2 linked regions of the Variovorax terrae genome follow. The protein of the gene in region 2 interacts with the protein of the main gene of each other region in a pairwise test. Links are inferred from orthologs where the notes say so. Each region holds a gene or a part of one and is shown on either strand. Other genes may lie near its edges. The genes, in order: MMF98_RS15580 and dnaA.

Evidence for each region.
Region 1: the proteins of dnaA (region 2) and MMF98_RS15580 interact in binary tests that used the Escherichia coli proteins (3 or more experiments, as listed by UniProt). The link is inferred for Variovorax terrae from one-to-one orthologs.

Annotation. Positions count from the first base shown.
Region 1 is NZ_JALGBI010000002.1:47,990-58,286, reverse strand. What follows is about bases 2,844-5,603. They hold MMF98_RS15580 (phosphoheptose isomerase), read right to left. Parts: upstream 4,644-5,603; coding sequence 4,044-4,643; downstream 2,844-4,043. Other genes in these bases: rsmI (16S rRNA (cytidine(1402)-2'-O)-methyltransferase), read left to right, coding at 5,090-5,603; MMF98_RS15575 (YraN family protein), read right to left, coding at 4,698-5,090; MMF98_RS15585 (BON domain-containing protein), read right to left, coding at 3,391-4,047; MMF98_RS15590 (NAD(P)-dependent oxidoreductase), read left to right, coding at 2,844-3,325. In the rest of the region: MMF98_RS15605 (type IV pilus twitching motility protein PilT), read left to right, coding at 1-475; MMF98_RS15600 (cyclic nucleotide-binding domain-containing protein), read left to right, coding at 510-1,142; MMF98_RS15595 (PilT/PilU family type 4a pilus ATPase), read left to right, coding at 1,164-2,300; more of MMF98_RS15590, read left to right, coding at 2,423-2,843; more of rsmI, read left to right, coding at 5,604-6,013; MMF98_RS15565 (hypothetical protein), read left to right, coding at 6,064-6,324; MMF98_RS15560 (LysR family transcriptional regulator), read right to left, coding at 6,454-7,374; MMF98_RS15555 (Bug family tripartite tricarboxylate transporter substrate binding protein), read left to right, coding at 7,500-8,498; MMF98_RS15550 (aspartate/glutamate racemase family protein), read left to right, coding at 8,539-9,306; MMF98_RS15545 (isopenicillin N synthase family dioxygenase), read left to right, coding at 9,334-10,297. UniProt on the Escherichia coli protein: Required for the timely initiation of chromosomal replication via direct interactions with the DnaA initiator protein.
Region 2 is NZ_JALGBI010000003.1:304,067-313,805, forward strand. Bases 1-2,895 are described here. They hold dnaA (chromosomal replication initiator protein DnaA), read right to left. Parts: upstream 2,207-2,895; coding sequence 794-2,206; downstream 1-793. Other genes in these bases: dnaN (DNA polymerase III subunit beta), read right to left, coding at 1-519; rpmH (50S ribosomal protein L34), read left to right, coding at 2,462-2,596; MMF98_RS20845 (ribonuclease P protein component), read left to right, coding at 2,644-2,895. Also shown: more of MMF98_RS20845, read left to right, coding at 2,896-3,069; membrane protein insertion efficiency factor YidD, read left to right, coding at 3,066-3,404; membrane protein insertase YidC, read left to right, coding at 3,401-5,068; tRNA uridine-5-carboxymethylaminomethyl(34) synthesis GTPase MnmE, read left to right, coding at 5,128-6,534; MMF98_RS20865 (Crp/Fnr family transcriptional regulator), read left to right, coding at 6,635-7,126; MMF98_RS20870 (hypothetical protein), read left to right, coding at 7,436-8,239; MMF98_RS20875 (Crp/Fnr family transcriptional regulator), read left to right, coding at 8,312-8,761; MMF98_RS20880 (adenine phosphoribosyltransferase), read right to left, coding at 8,837-9,382; MMF98_RS20885 (monovalent cation:proton antiporter family protein), read right to left, coding at 9,390-9,739. UniProt on the Escherichia coli protein: Plays an essential in the initiation and regulation of chromosomal replication. Binds in an ATP-dependent fashion to the origin of replication (oriC) to initiate formation of the DNA replication initiation complex once per cell cycle.

The sequences.
Region 1 (10,297 bases), on a different replicon or contig from region 2:
GTCCGCGCTGCGCGAGGACCCGGACGCGATCCTGGTGGGCGAAATGCGGGATCTGGAAACCATCCGCCTGGCCATGACGGCGGCCGAAACCGGCCACCTGGTGTTCGGCACGCTGCACACCTCCAGCGCCGCCAAGACCATCGACCGGATCATCGACGTGTTCCCGGCCGAAGAGAAGGAGATGGTGCGCTCGATGCTCTCGGAATCGCTGCAGGCCGTGATCTCGCAGACGCTGTGCAAGACCAAGGACGGCTCCGGCCGCGTGGCGGCGCACGAAATCATGCTCGGCACCAGCGCCATCCGCAACCTGATCCGCGAGGCCAAGGTGGCCCAGATGTACTCGGCCATCCAGACCGGCAACAGCTTCGGCATGCAGACGCTGGACCAGAATCTGACCGAGCTGGTCAAACGCAACATGATCAGTCCGGCCGAAGCCCGCGGCAAGGCCAAGACGCCCGAAAACTTCCCGGGCTGACCCCGCGCGACGGCCCTCGCCACTGGAGCATTCCATGAAAGGTATCCTCGGACTTCTCAAACGGGCCACCCCGCACAGCCCGGACGAGGACAAGCCCGACTCCCTGCTGTTCACCACCGCGTTCGCGGACCTGGGCGTCGATCCGTCGATGCTGGTGCCCTGGGAAGCGCGCGCCAACGAGATCGGCGCCAAGCGGCTGTCCGCCTCGCGCGGCTCCAAGCTGCTGCAGGCGCTGTGGGCCAAGGACAAGTACATGAGCCGGCTGGCCGCAAACGGCGTGTCGCGGCTGGAGCAGTTCTTCGATTTCGCCACCGTGCCGGCCGAGCGCGATGTCATCCGCCAGGACGAGTACGGCAACTTCATGATCGTGCTGCTGAGCGGCACCATCGCGGTGGACCGGGTGCAGCCCTGGGGCGAGCAGCTGCGGCTGACCGAGGCCCGGCCGGGCGACATCCTGGGCGAGATGTCGCTGCTCGACAGCGGCATGCGCTTCTCGCTGTGCACCTCGCTCAACGAGTGCGAAATCGCCGTGCTCAGCGCCGATGCGCTCGACGAGATGATGTCGGCCGACGCGCCGCTGGCCGCCAGCCTGATCGGACTGCTGGCCCGCAAGCTCTCCCTGCGTCTGCGGGTGGTCAGCGCCCGCCTGACGGACCAGAAATCCTAGCGCCAGAATCGAGGAAACGACATGGAACGCGATCAGGCCAGCAAGTTCATCAACGACCTGCTCAAACTGATGATCAGCCGCAACGGCAGCGACCTGTTCATTACCGGCGACTTCCCCCCGGCCATGAAGGTGGACGGCAAGGTCACCAAGGTGTCGCCGCAGCCGCTGACCGCCGCCCACACGCTGGCCCTGGCGCGCTCGATCATGAACGACAAGCAGGCCGCCGAATTCGAGCGCACCAAGGAGTGCAATTTCGCGATCTCGCCGCCCGGCGTCGGGCGCTTCCGCGTCAACGCCTTCGTGCAGCAGGGCAAGGTCGGCATGGTGATGCGGGTGATCCCGGCCATTCTGCCGACCATCGACGGCCTGGGCGTGCCGCAGGTGCTCAAGGAAGTGGTGATGTCCAAGCGCGGCCTGTGCATCCTGGTGGGGGCCACCGGCTCGGGCAAGTCGACCACGCTGGCCGCCATGATGGACTGGCGCAACGAGAACTCCTACGGCCACATCATCACGATCGAGGACCCGGTGGAATTCGTGCACCCGCACAAGAACTGCGTGGTCACCCAGCGCGAGGTCGGCCTCGACACCGACAGCTGGGAGGCCGCGCTCAAGAACACGCTGCGCCAGGCGCCCGACGTGATCCTGATGGGCGAGATCCGCGACCGCGAGACCATGGAGCACGCGGTGGCCTTCGCCGAAACCGGCCACCTGTGCCTGGCCACGCTGCACGCCAACAGCGCCAACCAGGCCCTCGACCGCGTGATCAACTTCTTCCCCGAGGAGCGCCGCGCCCAGCTGCTGATGGACCTCTCGCTCAACCTCAAGGCCATGATCTCGCAGCGCCTGGTGCCCAAGCAGGACGGCAAGGGCCGCGCGGCGGCCGTGGAGATCATGCTCAACACGCCGCTGATCTCCGACCTGATCTTCAAGGGCGAAGTCTCCGAGATCAAGGAGATCATGAAGAAGAGCCGCAACCTCGGGATGCAGACTTTCGACCAGGCGCTGTACGACGCCTACGAGAGCAACCTCATCACCTATGAGGATGCGCTGCGCAACGCCGATTCGGTGAACGACCTGCGGCTGCAGATCAAGCTCAACAGCCAGCGCGCCAAGACCCAGGATCTGGCCGCCGGCACCGAGCACCTCGCGATTGTCTGACTCCCAGGCGCCGCACGCCGCGGCGCCTTGCCTCCTCCCTCTTTGCGGCGGGAAGGCATGCATGGCGGAGGTGCATACTTCTGCGATGCCCTCCCCTTCGTTTGTTTTCTGATCCGCACACCATGAACAGCACCAACTCCCGCATCTACGAACCCACGCCCGCGCGCCCGGTGGCCTTCCTCGGCCTGGGCGTGATGGGCTTTCCGATGGCCGGCCACCTCGCGCTGGCGGGACACCAGGTCACGGTCTACAACCGCAGCGCGGCCAAGGCCGCGGCCTGGGCCGGCGAGTTCCGGGGCCGCACGGCGCCGACGCCGCGCGAGGCCGCGTCCGGCGCCGAGATCGTGTTCTGCTGCGTCGGCAACGACGACGACCTGCGCAGCGTGGTGCTCGGGCCCGACGGCGCCTTCGCCGGCATGAAGGCCGGCGCGATCTTCGTGGACCACACCACGGCCTCCGCCGACGTGGCGCGCGAACTGTATGCCGCCGGCCGGCAACTCGGCCTGCAGTTCGTCGACGCCCCGGTCTCGGGCGGCCAGGCCGGCGCGCAGAACGGCCTGCTCACGGTGATGTGCGGCGGCGACGCGGCGGCGTTCGACGCAGCCAAGCCGGTCGGCATGGCCTTCTCGCGGGCCTTCACGCGCCTGGGCGACAGTGGCGCTGGCCAGCTCACCAAGATGGTCAACCAGATCTGCATCGCCGGGCTGGTGCAGGCCTTGAGCGAGGCCATCGCCTTCGGCCAGAACGCCGGGCTGGACATGGCCCAGGTGCTCGACGTGATCGGCAAGGGCGCGGCGCAGAGCTGGCAGATGGACAACCGCGGCAAGACCATGATCGCGGGCCAGTTCGACTTCGGGTTCGCGGTGGACTGGATGCGCAAGGACCTCGGCCTGGTGTTCGACGAGGCCAAGCGCAATGGTGCGCGCCTGCCCGTGACGGCGCTGGTGGACCAGTTCTACGCCGATGTGCAGGCCCTGGGCGGCCAGCGCTGGGACACGTCCAGCCTGATCCGGCGCCTCAAATGAAAAACCGGGTGCTATCTATTCAATAGCACCCGGCGTCCGGCTGGCCTGGACCCCAGCCTGTTTTCTCAACTATTGGGCGGCGTGCTGCCCTGCCCCGGCTTGGCCGGCTGCGGCAGCATGTTCTTCAGCTCTTCCTCGGTGATGATTTCAAAGACCCGGACCACGCGCTGCACGCCGCTCACCCCCCGGGTGATCTCGGTGGCGCGGTCGGCCTCGCGCTGCGTCACACGCCCCATCAGGTAGACCGTGCCGCGCTCGGTCACCACCTTGAAGGCATTGGCGTAGATATCCTTGGCGTCGACCAGCGAGGCCTTGACCTTGCCCGTCACGAGCGAGTCGGAGGAGCGCTGCGTCAGCGTGGAATTGCCCATCACGCCCAGCTCGTTGACGATGGCGCGCACATTCTCCACGCGCGACACCACCTGCTCCACCAGCTGCTTGTCCTGCGCGGTGGGCACTTCCCCGGTCAGCAGCACCTGGCGGTTGTAGCTGGTCACGTTCACGTGGGCGCGGTCGCCCAGGTTCTCGCGCACGCGGTTGTTGGCACGCAGCTCGATGCCCTCGTCTTCCACCTGGGCGCCGGAAGTGCGGCGATCGGTGGCCATCAGCGAGCCGCCCACGACAGCCCCCCCCACCACCAGCGGCACGCAGGCCGTCAAACCACCGCCCAGGCTGGCCGCAGCCAGCATCGCCAGGACCAGGCGCTTTGCATTGAATTTCATGTTGGGACTTCCTGTTCTCCGAGTAGTTGCGCATCCACGCCGTCGCAGATGCAGTGAAGGACCAGAAGATGCACCTCCTGGATGCGGGCGGTGCGGTCATGGGGCACGCAGACATGCACGTCGGTTTCGCGCAGGGCACTGCCCATCTTGCCGCCGCCCTTGCCGGTCAGCGCCACCACGGTCATCTCGCGCTCATGGGCGGCCTCGATGGCAGCCAGCACATTGGCCGAATTGCCGCTGGTGGAGAACGCCAGCAGCACGTCGCCGGCCTGCCCCAGCGCGCGCACCTGCTTGGAGAAGATGACGTTGTAGTCGTAGTCGTTGGCAATCGCGGTGAGGATGGAGGTGTCCGTGGTCAGCGCGATCGCGCCCAGCTCGGGCCGCTCGCGCTCGAAACGACCCACGAATTCGGCGGCGAAATGCTGCGCATCGGCGGCCGAGCCGCCATTGCCGCAGGCCAGCACCTTGCCTCCGCTGGTGACGCAGGCCAGGATCGCCTGCACGGCGGCCGCAACGGGCTTGCTCAGGACCTGGGCCGATTGGTACTTCAGGTCGGCGCTGTCGATAAAGTGCTGTTGGATGCGTTGCTCAAGCATGGAGAGTGATGATAACCGCGGCCTGTGAAACCGGATGTATGCCCATGAAAAACCTCATGCCGCGTCAAAGGCCGCGCGCAGCCACTCGATGCCGTCTTCCACCACCACCACGTCGAAGCGGCAGGGCGGCGGCTCGCGCAGGCGCATCAGGTAGTGCCGGGCCGCGAAGACGATGCGGCGCTGCTTGACCCGGCCCACGCTCGCCGCCGCGCCGCCATGCGACGCATGCGAGCGCCGGCGCACCTCCACGAACACCAGCGTGCCGTCGCGCTCGCGCATGATGAGGTCGATTTCGCCGCCGCCGCGCCCGGGCGTCCGATAATTGCGCTCCAGCAGCCGCAGCCCGGCAACCTGCAGGTAGGCCAATGCCTGGTCTTCAGCGGCGTCGCCCGCCTGCTTGGTGGTGGCCGGCCGGGACAGGCCGGCGATCTTTTTGAGGAATTCCATTGAGCGCTTCTTTTGCCTCCGCCCTGCACGCCGCGCGCGAAGCGGCGGCCTCGCAGCATTATCCGCACGGCGCACTGTACGTGGTGGCCACGCCGATCGGCAACCTGGCCGACATCACGCTGCGGGCGCTGCACGTGCTCGGCCTGGCGGATGCGGTGGCCTGCGAGGACACGCGCCACACCCAGGCGCTGCTGCGCGCCTACGGCATCGACAAGACGGCCTCGCAACTGATCGCCGTGCACCAGCACAACGAGGCGCAGGCGGCGCAAACCATCGTCGAACGGCTGCAGCAGGGCCAGCGCATCGCCTATGCCAGCGATGCGGGCACCCCCGCCGTGAGCGATCCCGGGGCGCGGCTGGTTGCCGCCGTGCGCGCGGCCGCGCAGCCGGTAGTGCCCCTGCCCGGCGCCAGCAGCGTGACCACCGCGCTCAGCGTGGCGGGCGTGGCCGAGGGCAGCGGCTTCGTGTTTGCCGGCTTCCTGCCGGCCAAGACGACCGAACGCGAGACCGCCGTGCTGGCGCTGGCGCAGGAGACGCGCGCCGTGGTGCTGCTGGAGGCGCCGCACCGCATCGAAGCCCTCGCCCAGGCCCTGGCGGCGCTGGGCGGGCGCAAGCTCACGGTCGGGCGGGAAATGACCAAGCAGTTCGAGCAGATCACCGACGTGGCAGCCGCCGAGCTGCCGGCCTGGCTGGCCGCCGAGGCCAGCCGCACGCGCGGCGAATTCGTGCTGGTGCTGCACCCGGCGCCGGCCGCGCCCGCCGCGGCGGACGGCGAGCGCGTGCTCGCGCTGCTGCTGCAGGAGCTGCCACTGAAGACCGCCGTGAAGCTGGCGGCCGACATCACCGGCGCTCCCCGCAACACCTTGTACGAACAGGCCCTGGCCCTGAAAAACAGCGAACCCCGGCGCCCTGAATCGGCGTAGGATGGGGCCAGGCACGGGAGGTTCGTTCGCGTTTCCGATGGAGGTACGCCATGGAGATGACATTCGTCGCCATTCTGTTCGTCCTGGTCGTCCTGCTGGCGATCTGGGCCAGCCCGGGCTGGAGCGCACTGGTCGCACAGTACCGCGCCCTGTTCTCCGTTCAGCCGCCGGGCCAGGTCAGCCCGCCTGATGGCCGGTCCGCCCCGCCCGCCACGGCCGCGGACCCGCAGCACCGCCATGGCGGCGCGCCTGCCGGCCAGCACGGCCCCAAGCGCCACACGGTGGTGCCGCACCAGGCCCGCGGACGTTGAAGCCCGTGCAGCTTCGCTGGGGTCAGACCCCTTGAAGTCCAGGCCAGGCCAGCCAGCCCCAGTGCCAGGTAGCGGCCCAGCCACTTGCGCGCACTCGACTCGGATGAACAGAGACAACCTCTTGAGCCTTCACAGCGAGTCCCCGCGGCTGGCCATGAAGTCGAACAACATGCCTGCAGCAACGCTCAGCTGGTCGCGGCTGCGGCAGCAGATGATGAAGCGGCGCGTGGCCCAGCCATCGGACAGCGGCACGAAGCCACGCTGCCGGGCTTCCTGCGGCAAGGCCTTGAAGGCAACCTCGCGCGGGACGACGGCGACCCCGACGCCAGCGCGCGCAAGCCGCGCGGCGGCTTCAAAGGTTTCCACGACCGCACGGTAGTGCAGGCCCTCTGCCGAGACGCGGGCGGCGTCGCGCAGCGTCGTCTGAAAGTTGCTGGCCGCGGGCAAGCCGATGTGGTCGTACGGCAGGGTTTCGCTGAAGCGGACGGCCTCGCGCCCGGCCAGCGGGTGGCCGTCGGGCACCACCAACCCCAAATGGTCGGTGCGGTAGGGCACTGCGTGGAGGGCGCCGCTGTCGACCACGTCCCAGCAAATGCCGAGCGTTGCGGCGCCGCTGCGCACGCCCTCGACCACGGCATGACTCAACCGCTCCTCGACGGACACGCGAATGCCTTCGTGCCCGACGGCAGTGAGAAATTCCGCGACGTCTTCGGGCACCTGTTCGGCCAGCGCGGCGGCCGCGGCGAATACGCGGACCTGGCCTTGAGGCAGGCGCGCCCGCGCCACGATGTCGCGCTCGATGTCGTCCATGATCGCCAGCATCGCCCGGGCATGCTCCAGCAGCGTGAGGCCCGACGGGGTGGGCGCCACGCCAGACATGCGCCGATCAAGCAGGCGGGTGCCCACGCGGTCTTCCAGCTGTGCGATGCGCTTGCTGATCGCGGAGACCACCAGCGCCTCTTGCTGAGCTACGCGCGAAAGGCTGCCGGCTTCGCAGACGAGCACGAAGATGCGCAGGGAGACGAGATCGAGGTTCAGAGCAGGTGACATGGTGGATACCTGGCGGCAGGCCGGCCTTTCTATTTTCGGAAAACTCCTGTTCCGAGATGTCGCAAGACTGATGCCCGGCAAAAACCTAGAGTGTGCCTCTTCGCTCGTTTGATTCGGAGTACCTGATGTTGAACCGTCTTCGCGTGACATCCCGCCGTTCCGCCGCCATCGCCGTTGCCATTGCGCTGGCCCTCGCGATGGGGTTGGTCTTCGCTCAAGCCCGCAGCTACCCGGCCAAACCGATCCGCGTGCTGATCCCGTTCGCTGCCGGCGGCGCGCTCGACGCGGTGGGCCGGCCGCTGGGCGAGGCCTTTCAGCGCACCACCGGCCAGCCTTGGGTGATCGATAACCTCGGCGGGGCCGGCGGCACCATCGCCACGCAGCAGATCGCCCGCGCGCCGAACGACGGCTACCAGCTGCTGCTGGCGAGCAACGGCCAGATCTCGGTGGCACCCTACGTCTACCCGTCGCTGCCCTACAACCCCGAGCGGGACCTCGCGCCCATCGTCCACATCGTGGACAGTTCGGCGGTGCTGTACGCGGGCGTCAACTCGCCCTACCGCACCGTGCAGGACGTGCTCGCCAAGGCGCGCTCGATGCCAGGCGCGGTGAACTTCGCGCACACCGGCTCGGGCAGCGTCTCGCACCTCGCCATGGAACTGCTGGCCAAGGAGGCCAAGGTGAAGTTCACGGCCGTTCCCTACAAGGGCGCCAGCATGGCCCTGCCCGACCTGGCCAGCGGCCAGGTGCCGCTGCTCTTCACTTACGTGAGTTCGGCGCGTTCCATGGTCGACAGCGGCAGGGTGCGCCCGATCGCGGTGGCCGCCGAGAAGCGGCTCGAGTCGCTGCCCGACGTTCCCACCTTCGCGGAAGCCGGCCTGCCCCAGGTTGTCGCCAAGCTGTGGATCGGGCTGATGGCGCCACGCGGCACGCCGCAACCGGTCGTCGACTTCATGTCGCGCGAGGTGAACGCGCTGCTGGGCACGCCCGACATGAAAAAGCGGCTGGAGCCGCAGGGGCTGGAGGTCAAGGGCGGCAGCATCGACCAGTTCCAGCAAATGATCGCCGAGGATAGCGCGCGCTGGCGCGAACTCTCCAAGGTGGTGGACCTTTCGCCGAAGTAGGGCGGAACGAATTCGGAGTACTTGAAAAATGGAGAAATCGATGGTTTCGAGAAAAGCGCGCGGCGGCAAGACCGTGTACGGCGCACGTGTCGGCATCCTGATGCTGGAGACGAAGTGGCCGCGCGTGCCGGGCGACACCGGCCACGCCGCCACCTGGCCGTTCCCGGTTTTGTACAAGGTGGTCAAGGGCGCCACGGCCCGCGTCGTGGTGCACGAGAAGGGGAAGGGGCTGGGCCCGGCCTTCCTCGAGGCGGCGGCCGAGCTGGTGCGCGAAGGCGCCGACGGCATCACCACCACCGGCGGCTTCCTGGGCATTTTCCAGAAGCAGCTCGCGGCGCACACTGGCGTGCCGGTGGCAAGCTCGTCGCTGATGCAGATTCCGCTGGTGCAGGCCCTGCTGCCAGCCGGCAAGCGCGTGGGCGTGCTCACCGTGCAGGCGCAGCGGCTGGACGCTGAGCACCTCACTGCCGTGGGTGCGCCGCTGGACACGCCGATCGTGGGCACCGAGAACGGCCGCGAGTTCACCCGCGTCCTGCTCGGTGACGAGATGGAGATGGACTACGCCCTCGCGGAGCAAGAAGTGCTGGCCGCCGGCTACGAGATGCGCGACCGCCACCCCGACGTTGGCGCCCTGGTGCTGGAGTGCCACAACATGGCGCCGTATTCCTGGCGCCTGCAGAACGAGCTGGGCATCCCGGTGTACGACGTCTATACCTTCGTCAAGTGGTTTCAGTCGGGCCTGGAGCCGCGCAACTTCGGCTACCCGAGCAGCAGCACGCCCGCGTACGGGTGGAGGGAACGGCTGTAACGCCCGCCCCTCATCAGGAGACATCCCTTGAGCCCCACCACCTCTTCATCCACCGCCTATGCCGACGCGAAGTCCGTCGAGCTGGACGACATCCCCGTCATCGACCTCGCCGACCTGGTCGCCGGCACGCCGGGTGCCGTCCAAGCGGTGGCCAGCCAGATCGTCGAAGCGTCGCAGCGCATCGGCTTCTTCTACGTCAAGAACCACGGCATCGCCCCGGCCGTGATCGACGGCGCCAGCCGCGCCATGCGCGGCTACTTCGCGCTGCCCGCCGAGGTCAAGGCCCGGACGCCCGTCAACACCAGCCAGCGCGGCTGGATGGCCACGGGCATGGCCAAACTCGAAGGCTCCAAGACCCACGACCTGAAGGAAATCTTCTTCTGGGGGCCCGAGCAATGGCACCCGCGCCTGGACGCCCGCAAGGGCGTGGACTCGCTGGTGGCCGAGAACACTTGGCCCGACGAGTCCTTCCCGGCGCTGCGCCGCGACCTGCTGCCCTACTACGACGAGATCCAGCGCGTGGGTGGCAAGCTGTTGTCCGCCATTGCCGTGGGGCTGGGGCGCGGCGCTGACTTTTTCGAGCAGCGCTACACCAGCCCGATGGCGCGGGGGCAGCTGGTGTATTACCCCGTGTCCACCGCCAAGGACGAAAGCGAAGAGCGCTTCGGCTCCGCGCCGCACACCGACTTCGGCGTGCTCACCCTGCTGCTACAGGACATGAACGGCGGCCTGCAGGTGCGCAACCGCACAGGCGAATGGGTCGCGGCCACGCCGATCCCGGGCACGCTGGTCTGCAACATCGGCGACCTGCTGAACCGCTGGTCGAACGAGACGCTGAGCTCCAACCTGCACCGCGTGATCAACCGCTCAGGCAACGAGCGCCACTCGATCGCGATCTTCTTCGACCCTGACCCCGACGCTGTCGTGAGCCCGGAAGACCTGGGCTTCCCCGAAGGCATGGAGAAGTATCCGCCGATCACGGTTTCGGACT
Region 2 (9,739 bases):
GGCCACTAGGCTGAGCTGCTGGCCCTCGGCCACGAACAGGATGCCGTTGAGGTAGTAGCGGATGTCGTGCACGGCCATCGCGAAGCTCACCTGGTTCAGCAGGTCTTTCAGCGTCTTCTGCGGCACGCTGAACACGGGGCCGAAGTTGGCGGCCTCCTGCACCAGCGGAAAGTCTTCGGCCGGCAGCGTCTGCAGCGTGAACTTGCTCTTGCCGCCCTTGAGGATCAGCTTGTTCTGGCTCGACTCCAGGCTCACGGTCTGGTCGGCCGGCATGGTGCGCAGGATGTCGATGAGCTTGCGCGCGCCCACGGTGGTGGTGAAGTTGCCGGCATCGCCGTCCAGCTCGGCCGTGGTGCGGATCTGGATCTCCAGGTCGCTGGTGGTGAGCTGCACCGAGCCGCCGGTCTTGCGGATCAGCACGTTGGCCAGGATGGGCAGGGTGTGCCGCCGCTCCACGATGCCCGCGACCGACTGCAAAACCGAGAGAACCTTGTCTTGTGTTGCCTTCAGAACAATCATGTCAACCTCTTCTTGATTTCTTTAATTCAAATGAGTCGTAGTAGATAAGGCGCGCGCGGCGCTGTGGACTTCGCCATTTTCGCCTGTTTTATCAAGCACTTGGCCCCCAGCGAAGCCTGTGCACAGCCCTGCTTCCGGGTTGTCGCGGCCCGGTGGACACTTCCGCGCCGGCGCCCGGGCATGTGGACAACCGGGCCGTTGTGCCGGAACTGTCCCCAGGCTTGCCCGAACCGCGCTGCGGGTCGTGGGAGTTGATGGCGGTTTCATGATGAGGTCAGCCCTTCAGCGTCTGTTCGAGGACGTGCAGCTGCTGGTTGAGCTCGGTCAGTTGCTGGCGCTCGCCGGAGATCTTGCGCACGGCGTGCAGCACCGTGGTGTGGTCGCGCCCGCCGAACAATTCTCCGATTTCCGGAAGGCTTTTCTGTGTCAGTTCCTTGGCCAGGTACATCGCAATCTGCCGCGGGCGGGCAATGGAGGCCGGCCGCTTCTTGGAGTACATGTCGGCGACCTTGATCTTGTAGTAGTCGGCCACCGTCTTCTGGATGTTCTCGACCGAGATCTGGCGGTTCTGGATGCTCAGCAGGTCGCGCAGCGCCTCGCGCGCCAGCATGATCGAGATTTCCTTCTGGTTGAAGCGCGAATAGGCCAGGATCTTGCGCAGCGCGCCCTCGAGCTCGCGCACGTTGGAGCGCACGTTCTTGGCCACGAAGAAGGCCACTTCCTCGGGCATCTCGGCGCCCTCGGCGCGCGCCTTGCTGATCAGGATGGCCACGCGCATCTCGAGCTCGGGCGGCTCGATCGCCACCGTCAGGCCCGAGTCGAAGCGCGACACCAGGCGCTCGTGGATGTCGGCCAGGCCCTTGGGATAGGTGTCGCTGGTCATCACGATGTGCGATTTCTTGGCCAGCAGCGCCTCGAAGGCGTTGAAGAACTCTTCCTGGGTGCGGTCCTTGTTGGCGAAGAACTGCACGTCGTCGATCAGTAACAGATCGAGGGAGTGGTAACGCTCCTTGAACTCGTCGAAGGTCTTGCGCTGGTAGGCCTTAACCACATCTGAAACAAATTGTTCGGCGTGGATGTAGAGAACTTTCGCGTCGGGCCGGTCGGCCAGCAGCCGGTTGCCCACCGCGTGCATCAAGTGGGTCTTGCCCAGGCCGACGCCGCCGTAGATGAACAGCGGGTTGTAAAGCTGGCCCGGCGTGCCGGCCACGTGCATGGCCGCGGCGCGCGCCATGCGGTTGGCCGTGCCCTCCACCAGGGTGTCGAAGGTCAGTGCCGTGTTGAGCCGGTTCTTGAACACGGCCTGGGCGTTTTCCTCGCCCAGGCCGGCCGGCTCGGGCGCCACGCCGATCTCGGCATAGGTGGGGGCTACAAACGTCTTGGCAGGTGCTTCGCGGAGAGCAAGCGCTAACTCAAGTTGAAGAGGCTGGCCATACAGCCGCTCCAGGATGCCGGCGATGCGGCCGGCGTACTGGGCCCGGACCCAGTCGAGCTTGAAGCGGTTCGCCACGTACAGGGTGACCTTGGAGAGGTCGTCGGCGACCTGGGCCACCAGGGGCTTGATCCAGGTGTTGAACTGCTGTTCGGGCAATTCCTGGGCCAGCTGGTCGACGCAGGCCTGCCATAGGCTCTGGCCCGCATTCTGGCCGGCCGCAGCAGCCAGGCTGGGGTGGTATCCCTCGGTCATTATAGGTATCAGCTTCTGTGGATATTTTAAATTTGTCGAACCCTCCATTGTAATTTATCAAGGATTTATCCACAAGGCGGACGGCACGCCCGGGGTGCTCTTGCAACACACCGCAAATGCCTTGTAAGGCCTTGCCGGCATTCAGAAATTTTGCGATAATCATGGGTTTCCCTGATTGTTCAGGGCGATTTGAATCAAGGCCCCAGGCTTTTTGCCGCGTGCGGGGCCGGAAACTGAACCCTCAAGGAATTCACCATGAAACGCACCTACCAACCTTCCAAAGTTCGCCGCGCGCGTACCCACGGCTTCCTGGTCCGCATGAAGACCCGCGGCGGCCGTGCTGTGATCAACGCACGCCGCGCCAAGGGCCGCAAGCGCCTGGCTGCCTGAGCCCCAGGCTTTCAAAAGCTGGCGCACAGCTTCGGTGTGGCATCGACGTGCAGCGGCTGAAAACGCGGGCGCAGTTCCAGGCTGCCATGGCGGGAGGCACGGTGTCCCGCACAGCCCATTTCGCGCTGCATCGCTCGGAACTCGACACGCCGGCGCCGATCTCAACAGGGCCTGAGTCCATGCGACCGCAGGCCCTGTTTGCTGTGCGGGACGTCTGGATCGGGGCGATGACGCCCAAGCGCTGGGCCAAGCGCGCGGTGACCCGCAACGCCATCAAACGCCAGATCTACCACGTGAGCACCGATTTCGAAGCCCAGCTGCCCGCAGCCGCCCATGTGGTGCGCCTGCGCGCCGGCTTCGACCGCGCCCAGTTCATCAGCGCCACTTCAGAGCGGCTCAAGCAGGCCGTGCGCACCGAACTGCAGCAGCTGTTCAGCAAGGCGGCGCTCTCCGCCGGGCGGCCTGCATCATGATCCGGGCCGTCCTGATCACCCTGGTCAAGGGCTACCGCCTGCTGCTCAGCCCCTGGCTGGGCTCGGCCTGCCGCTTCGAGCCCACCTGTTCCGCCTATTCGCTGCAGGCGCTGGAGCGCCACGGCGCCGCCGCCGGCAGCTACCTCACGCTCAGGCGCCTGGTGCGCTGCCATCCCTGGTGCGAGGGCGGCTGCGACCCGGTGCCCGAGACCCCGTGGGCCCGCGCCCGCGCGGGCTCTGCGGCGCCCGGCGGCGATCCGGCGCAGCCCTCTCTTGAAAAGCCCCGGCTGTTCACCCAGCTGCTTTCTCCTTTTTCAGCAAAGAAGTCTTCATGAACGACATCCGCCGCACCATCCTGTGGGTGATATTTGGTTTCTCCATGGTTTTGCTGTGGGACCAATGGCAGGTCCACAACGGGCACAAGGCCACTTTCTTCCCCTCGCCGGCCAAGCCCGTGGCGGCGGCCAGCGCCCCGGCCGGCGCCTCCAGCGTGCCGGCCAGCAGCACCAGCATTGCCGGTGCCGCACCCCAGGCCGGGGTCGGCCAGGTGCCGGGCACGGCGGCCGCGCCGGCACCGGCGCACGAGCGCATCCAGGTCGACACCGACGTGCTGCACCTGACCTTCGACACCGAAGGCGGCTCGCTGATCCGCTCCGAATTCACCCGCTACGCCGACCTGACCGAGAAGGACAAGCCCTTCGTGCTGCTCGACGACAGCGCCTCGCGCGTCTACGTGGCGCAGACCGGCCTGATCGGCGGGGCCTATCCCACCCACAAGACGCCCATGGCCTTCAGCGGCGACCGCGCGCTCAAGGACGGCCAGGACGAACTCAGCGTGCGCTTCGAGTCGGCCGACCTCGGCGGCGTGAAGCTGGTCAAGACCTACACGCTCAAGCGCGGCTCCTACGCCATCGCCGTGAAGCATGACGTGGTGAACACCGGCAGCGCGCCGGTGTCGCCGCAGCTCTACCTGCAGCTGGTGCGCGACGGCAACAAGCCGGCCGGCGAGTCCTCGTTCTACTCCACCTTCACCGGCCCGGCGGTCTACACCGGCGCCAAGAAGTACCACAAGGTCGAGTTCAGCGACATCGAAAAAGGCAAGGCCGAGATCGACAAGGAATCCACCGACGGCTACGTCGCCATGGTGCAGCACTACTTCACCAGCGCCTGGCTGCTGGCCGACGGCATCAAGCGCGAGCTGTTCGTGCGCAAGGTCGACACCAACCTCTACGCCGTGGGCATGATCACGCCGGTGGACGCCATCGCGCCCGGCGCCAGCAAGACCGTGGAGGCGCGGCTGTTCGTCGGCCCGCAGGAAGAGAAGAAGCTCGAAGCCCTGGCGCCGGGCCTGGAACTGGTCAAGGACTACGGCTGGCTCACCATCCTGGCCAAGCCGCTGTACTGGCTGCTCGACAAGCTGCACGGCATGCTGGGCAACTGGGGCTGGTCCATCGTGGCGCTGGTGGTGCTGCTGAAGATCGCCTTCTACTGGCTCAACGCCAAGGCCTACGCCAGCATGGCCAAGATGAAGGCCATCAACCCCAAGGTCATGGAGATGCGCGAGCGCCTCAAGGACAGCCCGCAGCAGATGCAGCAGGAGATGATGAAGATCTACCGCGAGGAGAAGGTCAACCCGATGGGCGGCTGCTTCCCGATCGCGATCCAGATCCCGGTGTTCATCGCGCTGTACTGGGTGCTGCTGTCCACCGTGGAGATGCGCAATGCGCCCTGGGTGTTGTGGATCCACGACCTGTCCGCGCCCGACCCGTTCTTCATCCTGCCGCTGGTGATGACCGGCACCTCGCTGCTGCAGACCTGGCTCAACCCCACGCCGCCAGACCCGATGCAGGCCAAGCTGATGTGGATCATGCCGCTGGCCTTCAGCGTGATGTTCTTCTTCTTCCCCTCGGGCCTGGTGCTGTACTGGCTGACCAACAACGTGCTGTCGATCGCGCAGCAGTGGTTCATCAACAAGCGCCTGGGTGTCCTGGGCAAGTAAGCCCACCCACGCAACAAGAGGGCCGCTTGCAGCGGCCCTTTTTATTGGAAGATACGCCCATGCTGCCGCGCCACGCCGACCCCATTGCCGCCATCGCCACCGCGCCCGGGCGCGGGGCCGTGGGCATTGTGCGCGTGAGCGGCAAGCAGCTGGGCGCGCTGGTCCCGGCGCTGTGCGGCCGCGCGCTGAAGGCGCGCGAGGCCAGCTACGGGCCGTTCCGCGCGGCCGACGGCGCGCCGATCGACCATGGACTGGCCATCCACTTTCCCGCGCCGCACTCCTACACCGGCGAGGACGTGTTGGAGCTGCAGGCCCATGGCGGGCCGGTGGTGCTGCAGCTGCTGCTGGCGCGCTGCATCGAGGCCGGTGCCGAAACCGATCCGGCCACGGGCCGGCCGCGCCTGGCGGGCCTGCGCGTGGCGCAGCCCGGCGAGTTCACCGAGCGCGCCTTCCTCAACGACAAGATCGACCTCGCGCAGGCCGAGGCCATCGCCGACCTGATCGACGCCAGCACCGAAGCCGCGGCGCGCAGCGCCAGCCGCTCGCTGTCGGGCGAGTTCTCGCGCGAGATCCACGCGCTGCGCGACGCGCTGATCCATCTGCGCATGCTGGTGGAGGCCACGCTCGATTTTCCGGAAGAGGAGATCGACTTCCTGCGCCAGGCCGATGCCCAGGGGCAGCTCGCGGGCCTGCAGCAGACCCTGGCCGGCGTGCTGCGCCGCGCGCGCCAGGGCGCGCTGCTGCGCGAGGGCATCAAGGTGGTGATCGCGGGCCAGCCCAACGCGGGCAAAAGCTCGCTGCTCAACGCGCTGGCGGGGGCCGAGCTGGCCATCGTCACGCCGATCCCCGGCACCACCCGCGACGTGGTGAGCCAGACCATCCAGATCGAGGGCGTGCCGGTCCATGTGATCGACACCGCCGGCCTGCGCGACAGCCATGACGAGGTCGAGAAGATCGGCATCGCGCGCGCCTGGGACCAGATCGAGCGCGCCGACGCCGTGCTGTTCCTGCACGACCTGACGCGTGCCGGTGCTATGGAATACATAGCAGCCGATGACCGCATCATGCGGACCCTGGCCGGAAAATTGCCCGAAAGCGTGCCCGTGGTCGAGGTCTGGAACAAAACCGACGCCGCCGCCGGCGCCGTGCCGGCGGGCGGCCTGGCGCTGTCGGCGCGCACCGGCGACGGGCTGGAGGCGCTGCGCCGCCGGCTGCTGGAGATCGCCGGCTGGCAGTCGGCGCCCGAGGGCGTCTACCTCGCACGCGAGCGCCACGTGCAGGCGCTGCGGCGCGTCGATGCCCACCTGATAGCGGCCACCGCCCACCTGGCCGCGCAGGCGCAGTCGCTCGACCTGCTGGCCGAGGAGCTGCGCCTGGCGCAGAACGCGCTTGGCGACATCACCGGCGAATTCAGCTCGGACGACCTGCTGGGCGTGATCTTTTCGAGCTTCTGCATCGGCAAATGAGACAGATCCATCCGCCCCCGCCCGGGCCGGTGTATCAGGTGTAAGCGGGCGTTAAAGACCCTTGTGCGGGCTCGGCGGCGACGATACCGTTGCGCCCATCATGAACGCCCCTCTCCCGACCCACCTCAAGTTCGACGTCCAGGGCCTGGCCCAGGCGATGGCGCACAACCATGCCGTCGACGGCTTCAAGCTCACGCTGACGCCGGCCCAGTGGGACATCCTGGCCAGCTACATGCAGCCGTTCGCGCTGATGCAGGGCCAGGTGCTGATCGAGCAGGGCGCGGTGGACCGCACGCTCTACGTGGTGGAGAGCGGCTCGCTGAGCGTGCACTACAAAGACGAGAAATCCCGCGTGCGCCTGGCCATCCTGGGCCCCGGCTCCGTGGTCGGTGAAGGCAGCTTCTTCTCGCACCTGCCGCGCAACGCCACGGTGCAGGCCGCCAGCCACAGCAAGGTCTGGAGCCTGACCCCGATCCGCTTCACCGAACTGGCCAACCGCCAGCCCTCGGTGGCGCTGGAAATCAGCCTGGGGCTGGGCGCGGTGGTCGCCAAGCGGCTGGTGAACCGGCCCAAGCGCGTGGCCGTGACCTGATCTGCTCCCAAAAGCAGAGCAGACCATCACCGCCGGGCCTGGACCTCGAGGTAAAAAGTACCCAAAAAAGGCGGTCTTCGCGTCCGCGAGGGCCCGCCGGGCGCCGCCCAGCCGCCTGCGCCCGCCCCTTGGAGCCCCGGGCCTCGTGAAAACCGAAGTAGTGACAACTATTTCACGAAAATGGAGCTCCCATCGGCGCGAAACCCGGATTTGCCGGCCGGTGAGAACGGTATTTGCAAGCATCGGGTTTTACACTGTCGCCGATGCCGCACCGGCACCGGCCGGCCGCGAATTCAAGAAAGCACACGCATGTCCCTGTTCCAGTGGTTCTCCCGAAAAAAGCCCGCCTTGCCAGTGCCGATGCCCGAAAGCTCAGGCCTGTCGCGGGTGGAAGCCACGCGGCCGGTGGCCTCGGCCAAGGCGGCAGGCGCCAAGATGCCGCCCGGCGGGACCGAGCATGCGGCCAACCGCAAGAGCGAGCGCATGGCGCGGCGCGAGCTGCTGTACAGCGTGGTGCGCGAGTCCATGGTGCGTGCCGGGGTGTTGTCTGCAAGCTACAAATTCAAGGTGCTGTCGCTGGACCAGCGCGGCCGCCAGTTCATGGTGATGATGGACCTGGCGCGCGGCTTCGCCGGCGAGCCCGCCCGCCTGGCCGAGATCGAGGCCATGATCGCCCAGAACGCCAAGTCGCGCTACGACATCGTGGTGACCGCGGTCTACTGGCGCATGAACGAGCATGTGGCCGTGGGCCAGGTGCAGGCGCGCGTGCCGGCGGCGTCGGCCCTGCCCCGGGTGTCACAGCCCGCGCCGCTGGGCGAGGCCGAGAGCCCGCGCGCGCGGCCCGCGGTCCCGCGCTTCGAGCCGATCCAGGAAGACGAAGTGGCCGCCTTCAAGCGCGCGCTCGCCGCCAGCGCGGTGCCGGCGGCTCCGGTGGCGGCTCCTGCTGCAGCGGCCACGGCCGCGGCGGCGGCTCTGCCGGCGGCCGCCGCGCTCGCGGCGCGGCCCAATGCCAGCCGCTACGCCCTGCTCACGGGCTATGAGGACACCGAGATGCCGGATCCCGATGCGCGCATGCCCGCGCTCAGCACCACGCAGTACGGCGACCTGAACTGAGAGACCGCCCGTCCCCAGCAGGGGGACGAGGCCGCGCGCGCCGCCAGGCGTCACGATCAAGGAGGAGAGACCATGAACGTACAACAACTGGTGAGCGCGATCGCCGCGCTGGACGCGCATGACGCGCTGCAGTGCCGGCTCACGCTGGAGGAGTGGCAGAAGATCGCGCCCTACCTGTCGATCCGTTTCCTGATCCCCGGCGAGCCCTTGATGCGCGAGGGCGACGCCGAGCGCGAGCTCTACATCCTGGCCGAAGGCGAGCTGCAGGTGACCCTGCAGGACACGGTCATCGCCACCCAGAAGCCCGGCGCGGTGGTGGGCGAAGGCACGTTCTTCTCCGGCCAGCCGCGCAGCGCCACCGTGGTGCCGTCGCAGCCCGGCGTGGCCTGGGCGCTGAGCTGGGAGCGGTTCGAGGCGCTGTCGCACAAGCAGCCGCGCCTGGCGCTGGACCTGGTGCGCAGCGTGGCCGCCGTGCTGGCCGTGCGCATGCGCGAAGCGCTGCTGGTCGGCCAGTTCACCTGAATTCTGGCCGAAATCGGCCGGAGGTCCAGATGCAGCGGTTCTCGGGCGCTATCAAAAAGAGAGCGACGGGATTGCTCAATGGCCCTCGAAATCGACCAGCGTGAACAGCGGCAGGCCGGCGGCGCGCAGCTTGCCGGAGCCGCCGAGTTCGGGCAGGTCGACGATGGCCGCGCCCTCCACCACCGTGGCGCCGAGCTTCTCGAGCAGCTTCTTGCCCGCCATCATGGTGCCGCCGGTGGCGATCAGGTCGTCGATCAGCAGCACGCGGTCGCCCGCCTTCACGGCGTCGGTGTGCAACTCCACCGTGGCGCTGCCGTATTCGAGCTCGTAGGTTTCCTCCACCGTGGTGAACGGCAGCTTGCCCTTCTTGCGGATCGGCACGAAGCCGACGTTGAGCTCGTAGGCCACCACGGCGCCCAGGATGAAGCCGCGCGCATCGAGCCCGGCCACCACGTCGGGCCGCATGCCGCGGCTCATGTAGCGGTGCACGAAGGCGTCGATCAGCACGCGGAACACCTGGGGGTCCTGCAGCAGCGGCGTGATGTCGCGGAACTGCACGCCCGGCGCCGGCCAGTCGGGCACGGTGCGGATGTGGTTCCGGAGGTAGGCGGAGGTGTCCATCGGGGGTTTATCCTTTCAATAGCTTCTGTTCGGCCACGGCCAGGGCTTCGGGCTTGCCCGACAGGACCAGCGTATCGCCTTCCTGCAGCAGCGTGGCGTCGTCCACGGCGGCGGCCTTGCCATCCTGGCGGCGCAGGCTCATGACGCGCGCGCCCAGCGCATGCAGCGCCAGCCGTTCCAGCGGGTGGCCCAGCGAGCGGGCGCTCGGCGGCAGCGTGAAGGTGCCCAGCCGCTCGTGGTCGCGCTCGTTGACGGTGTCGTCGTCGGCGCCGTGGAAGTAGCCGCGCAGCAGGTTGTAGCGCGCATCGCGCTGGTCCTGCACGATGCGGATCACGCGCCGCATCGGCACGCCCACCA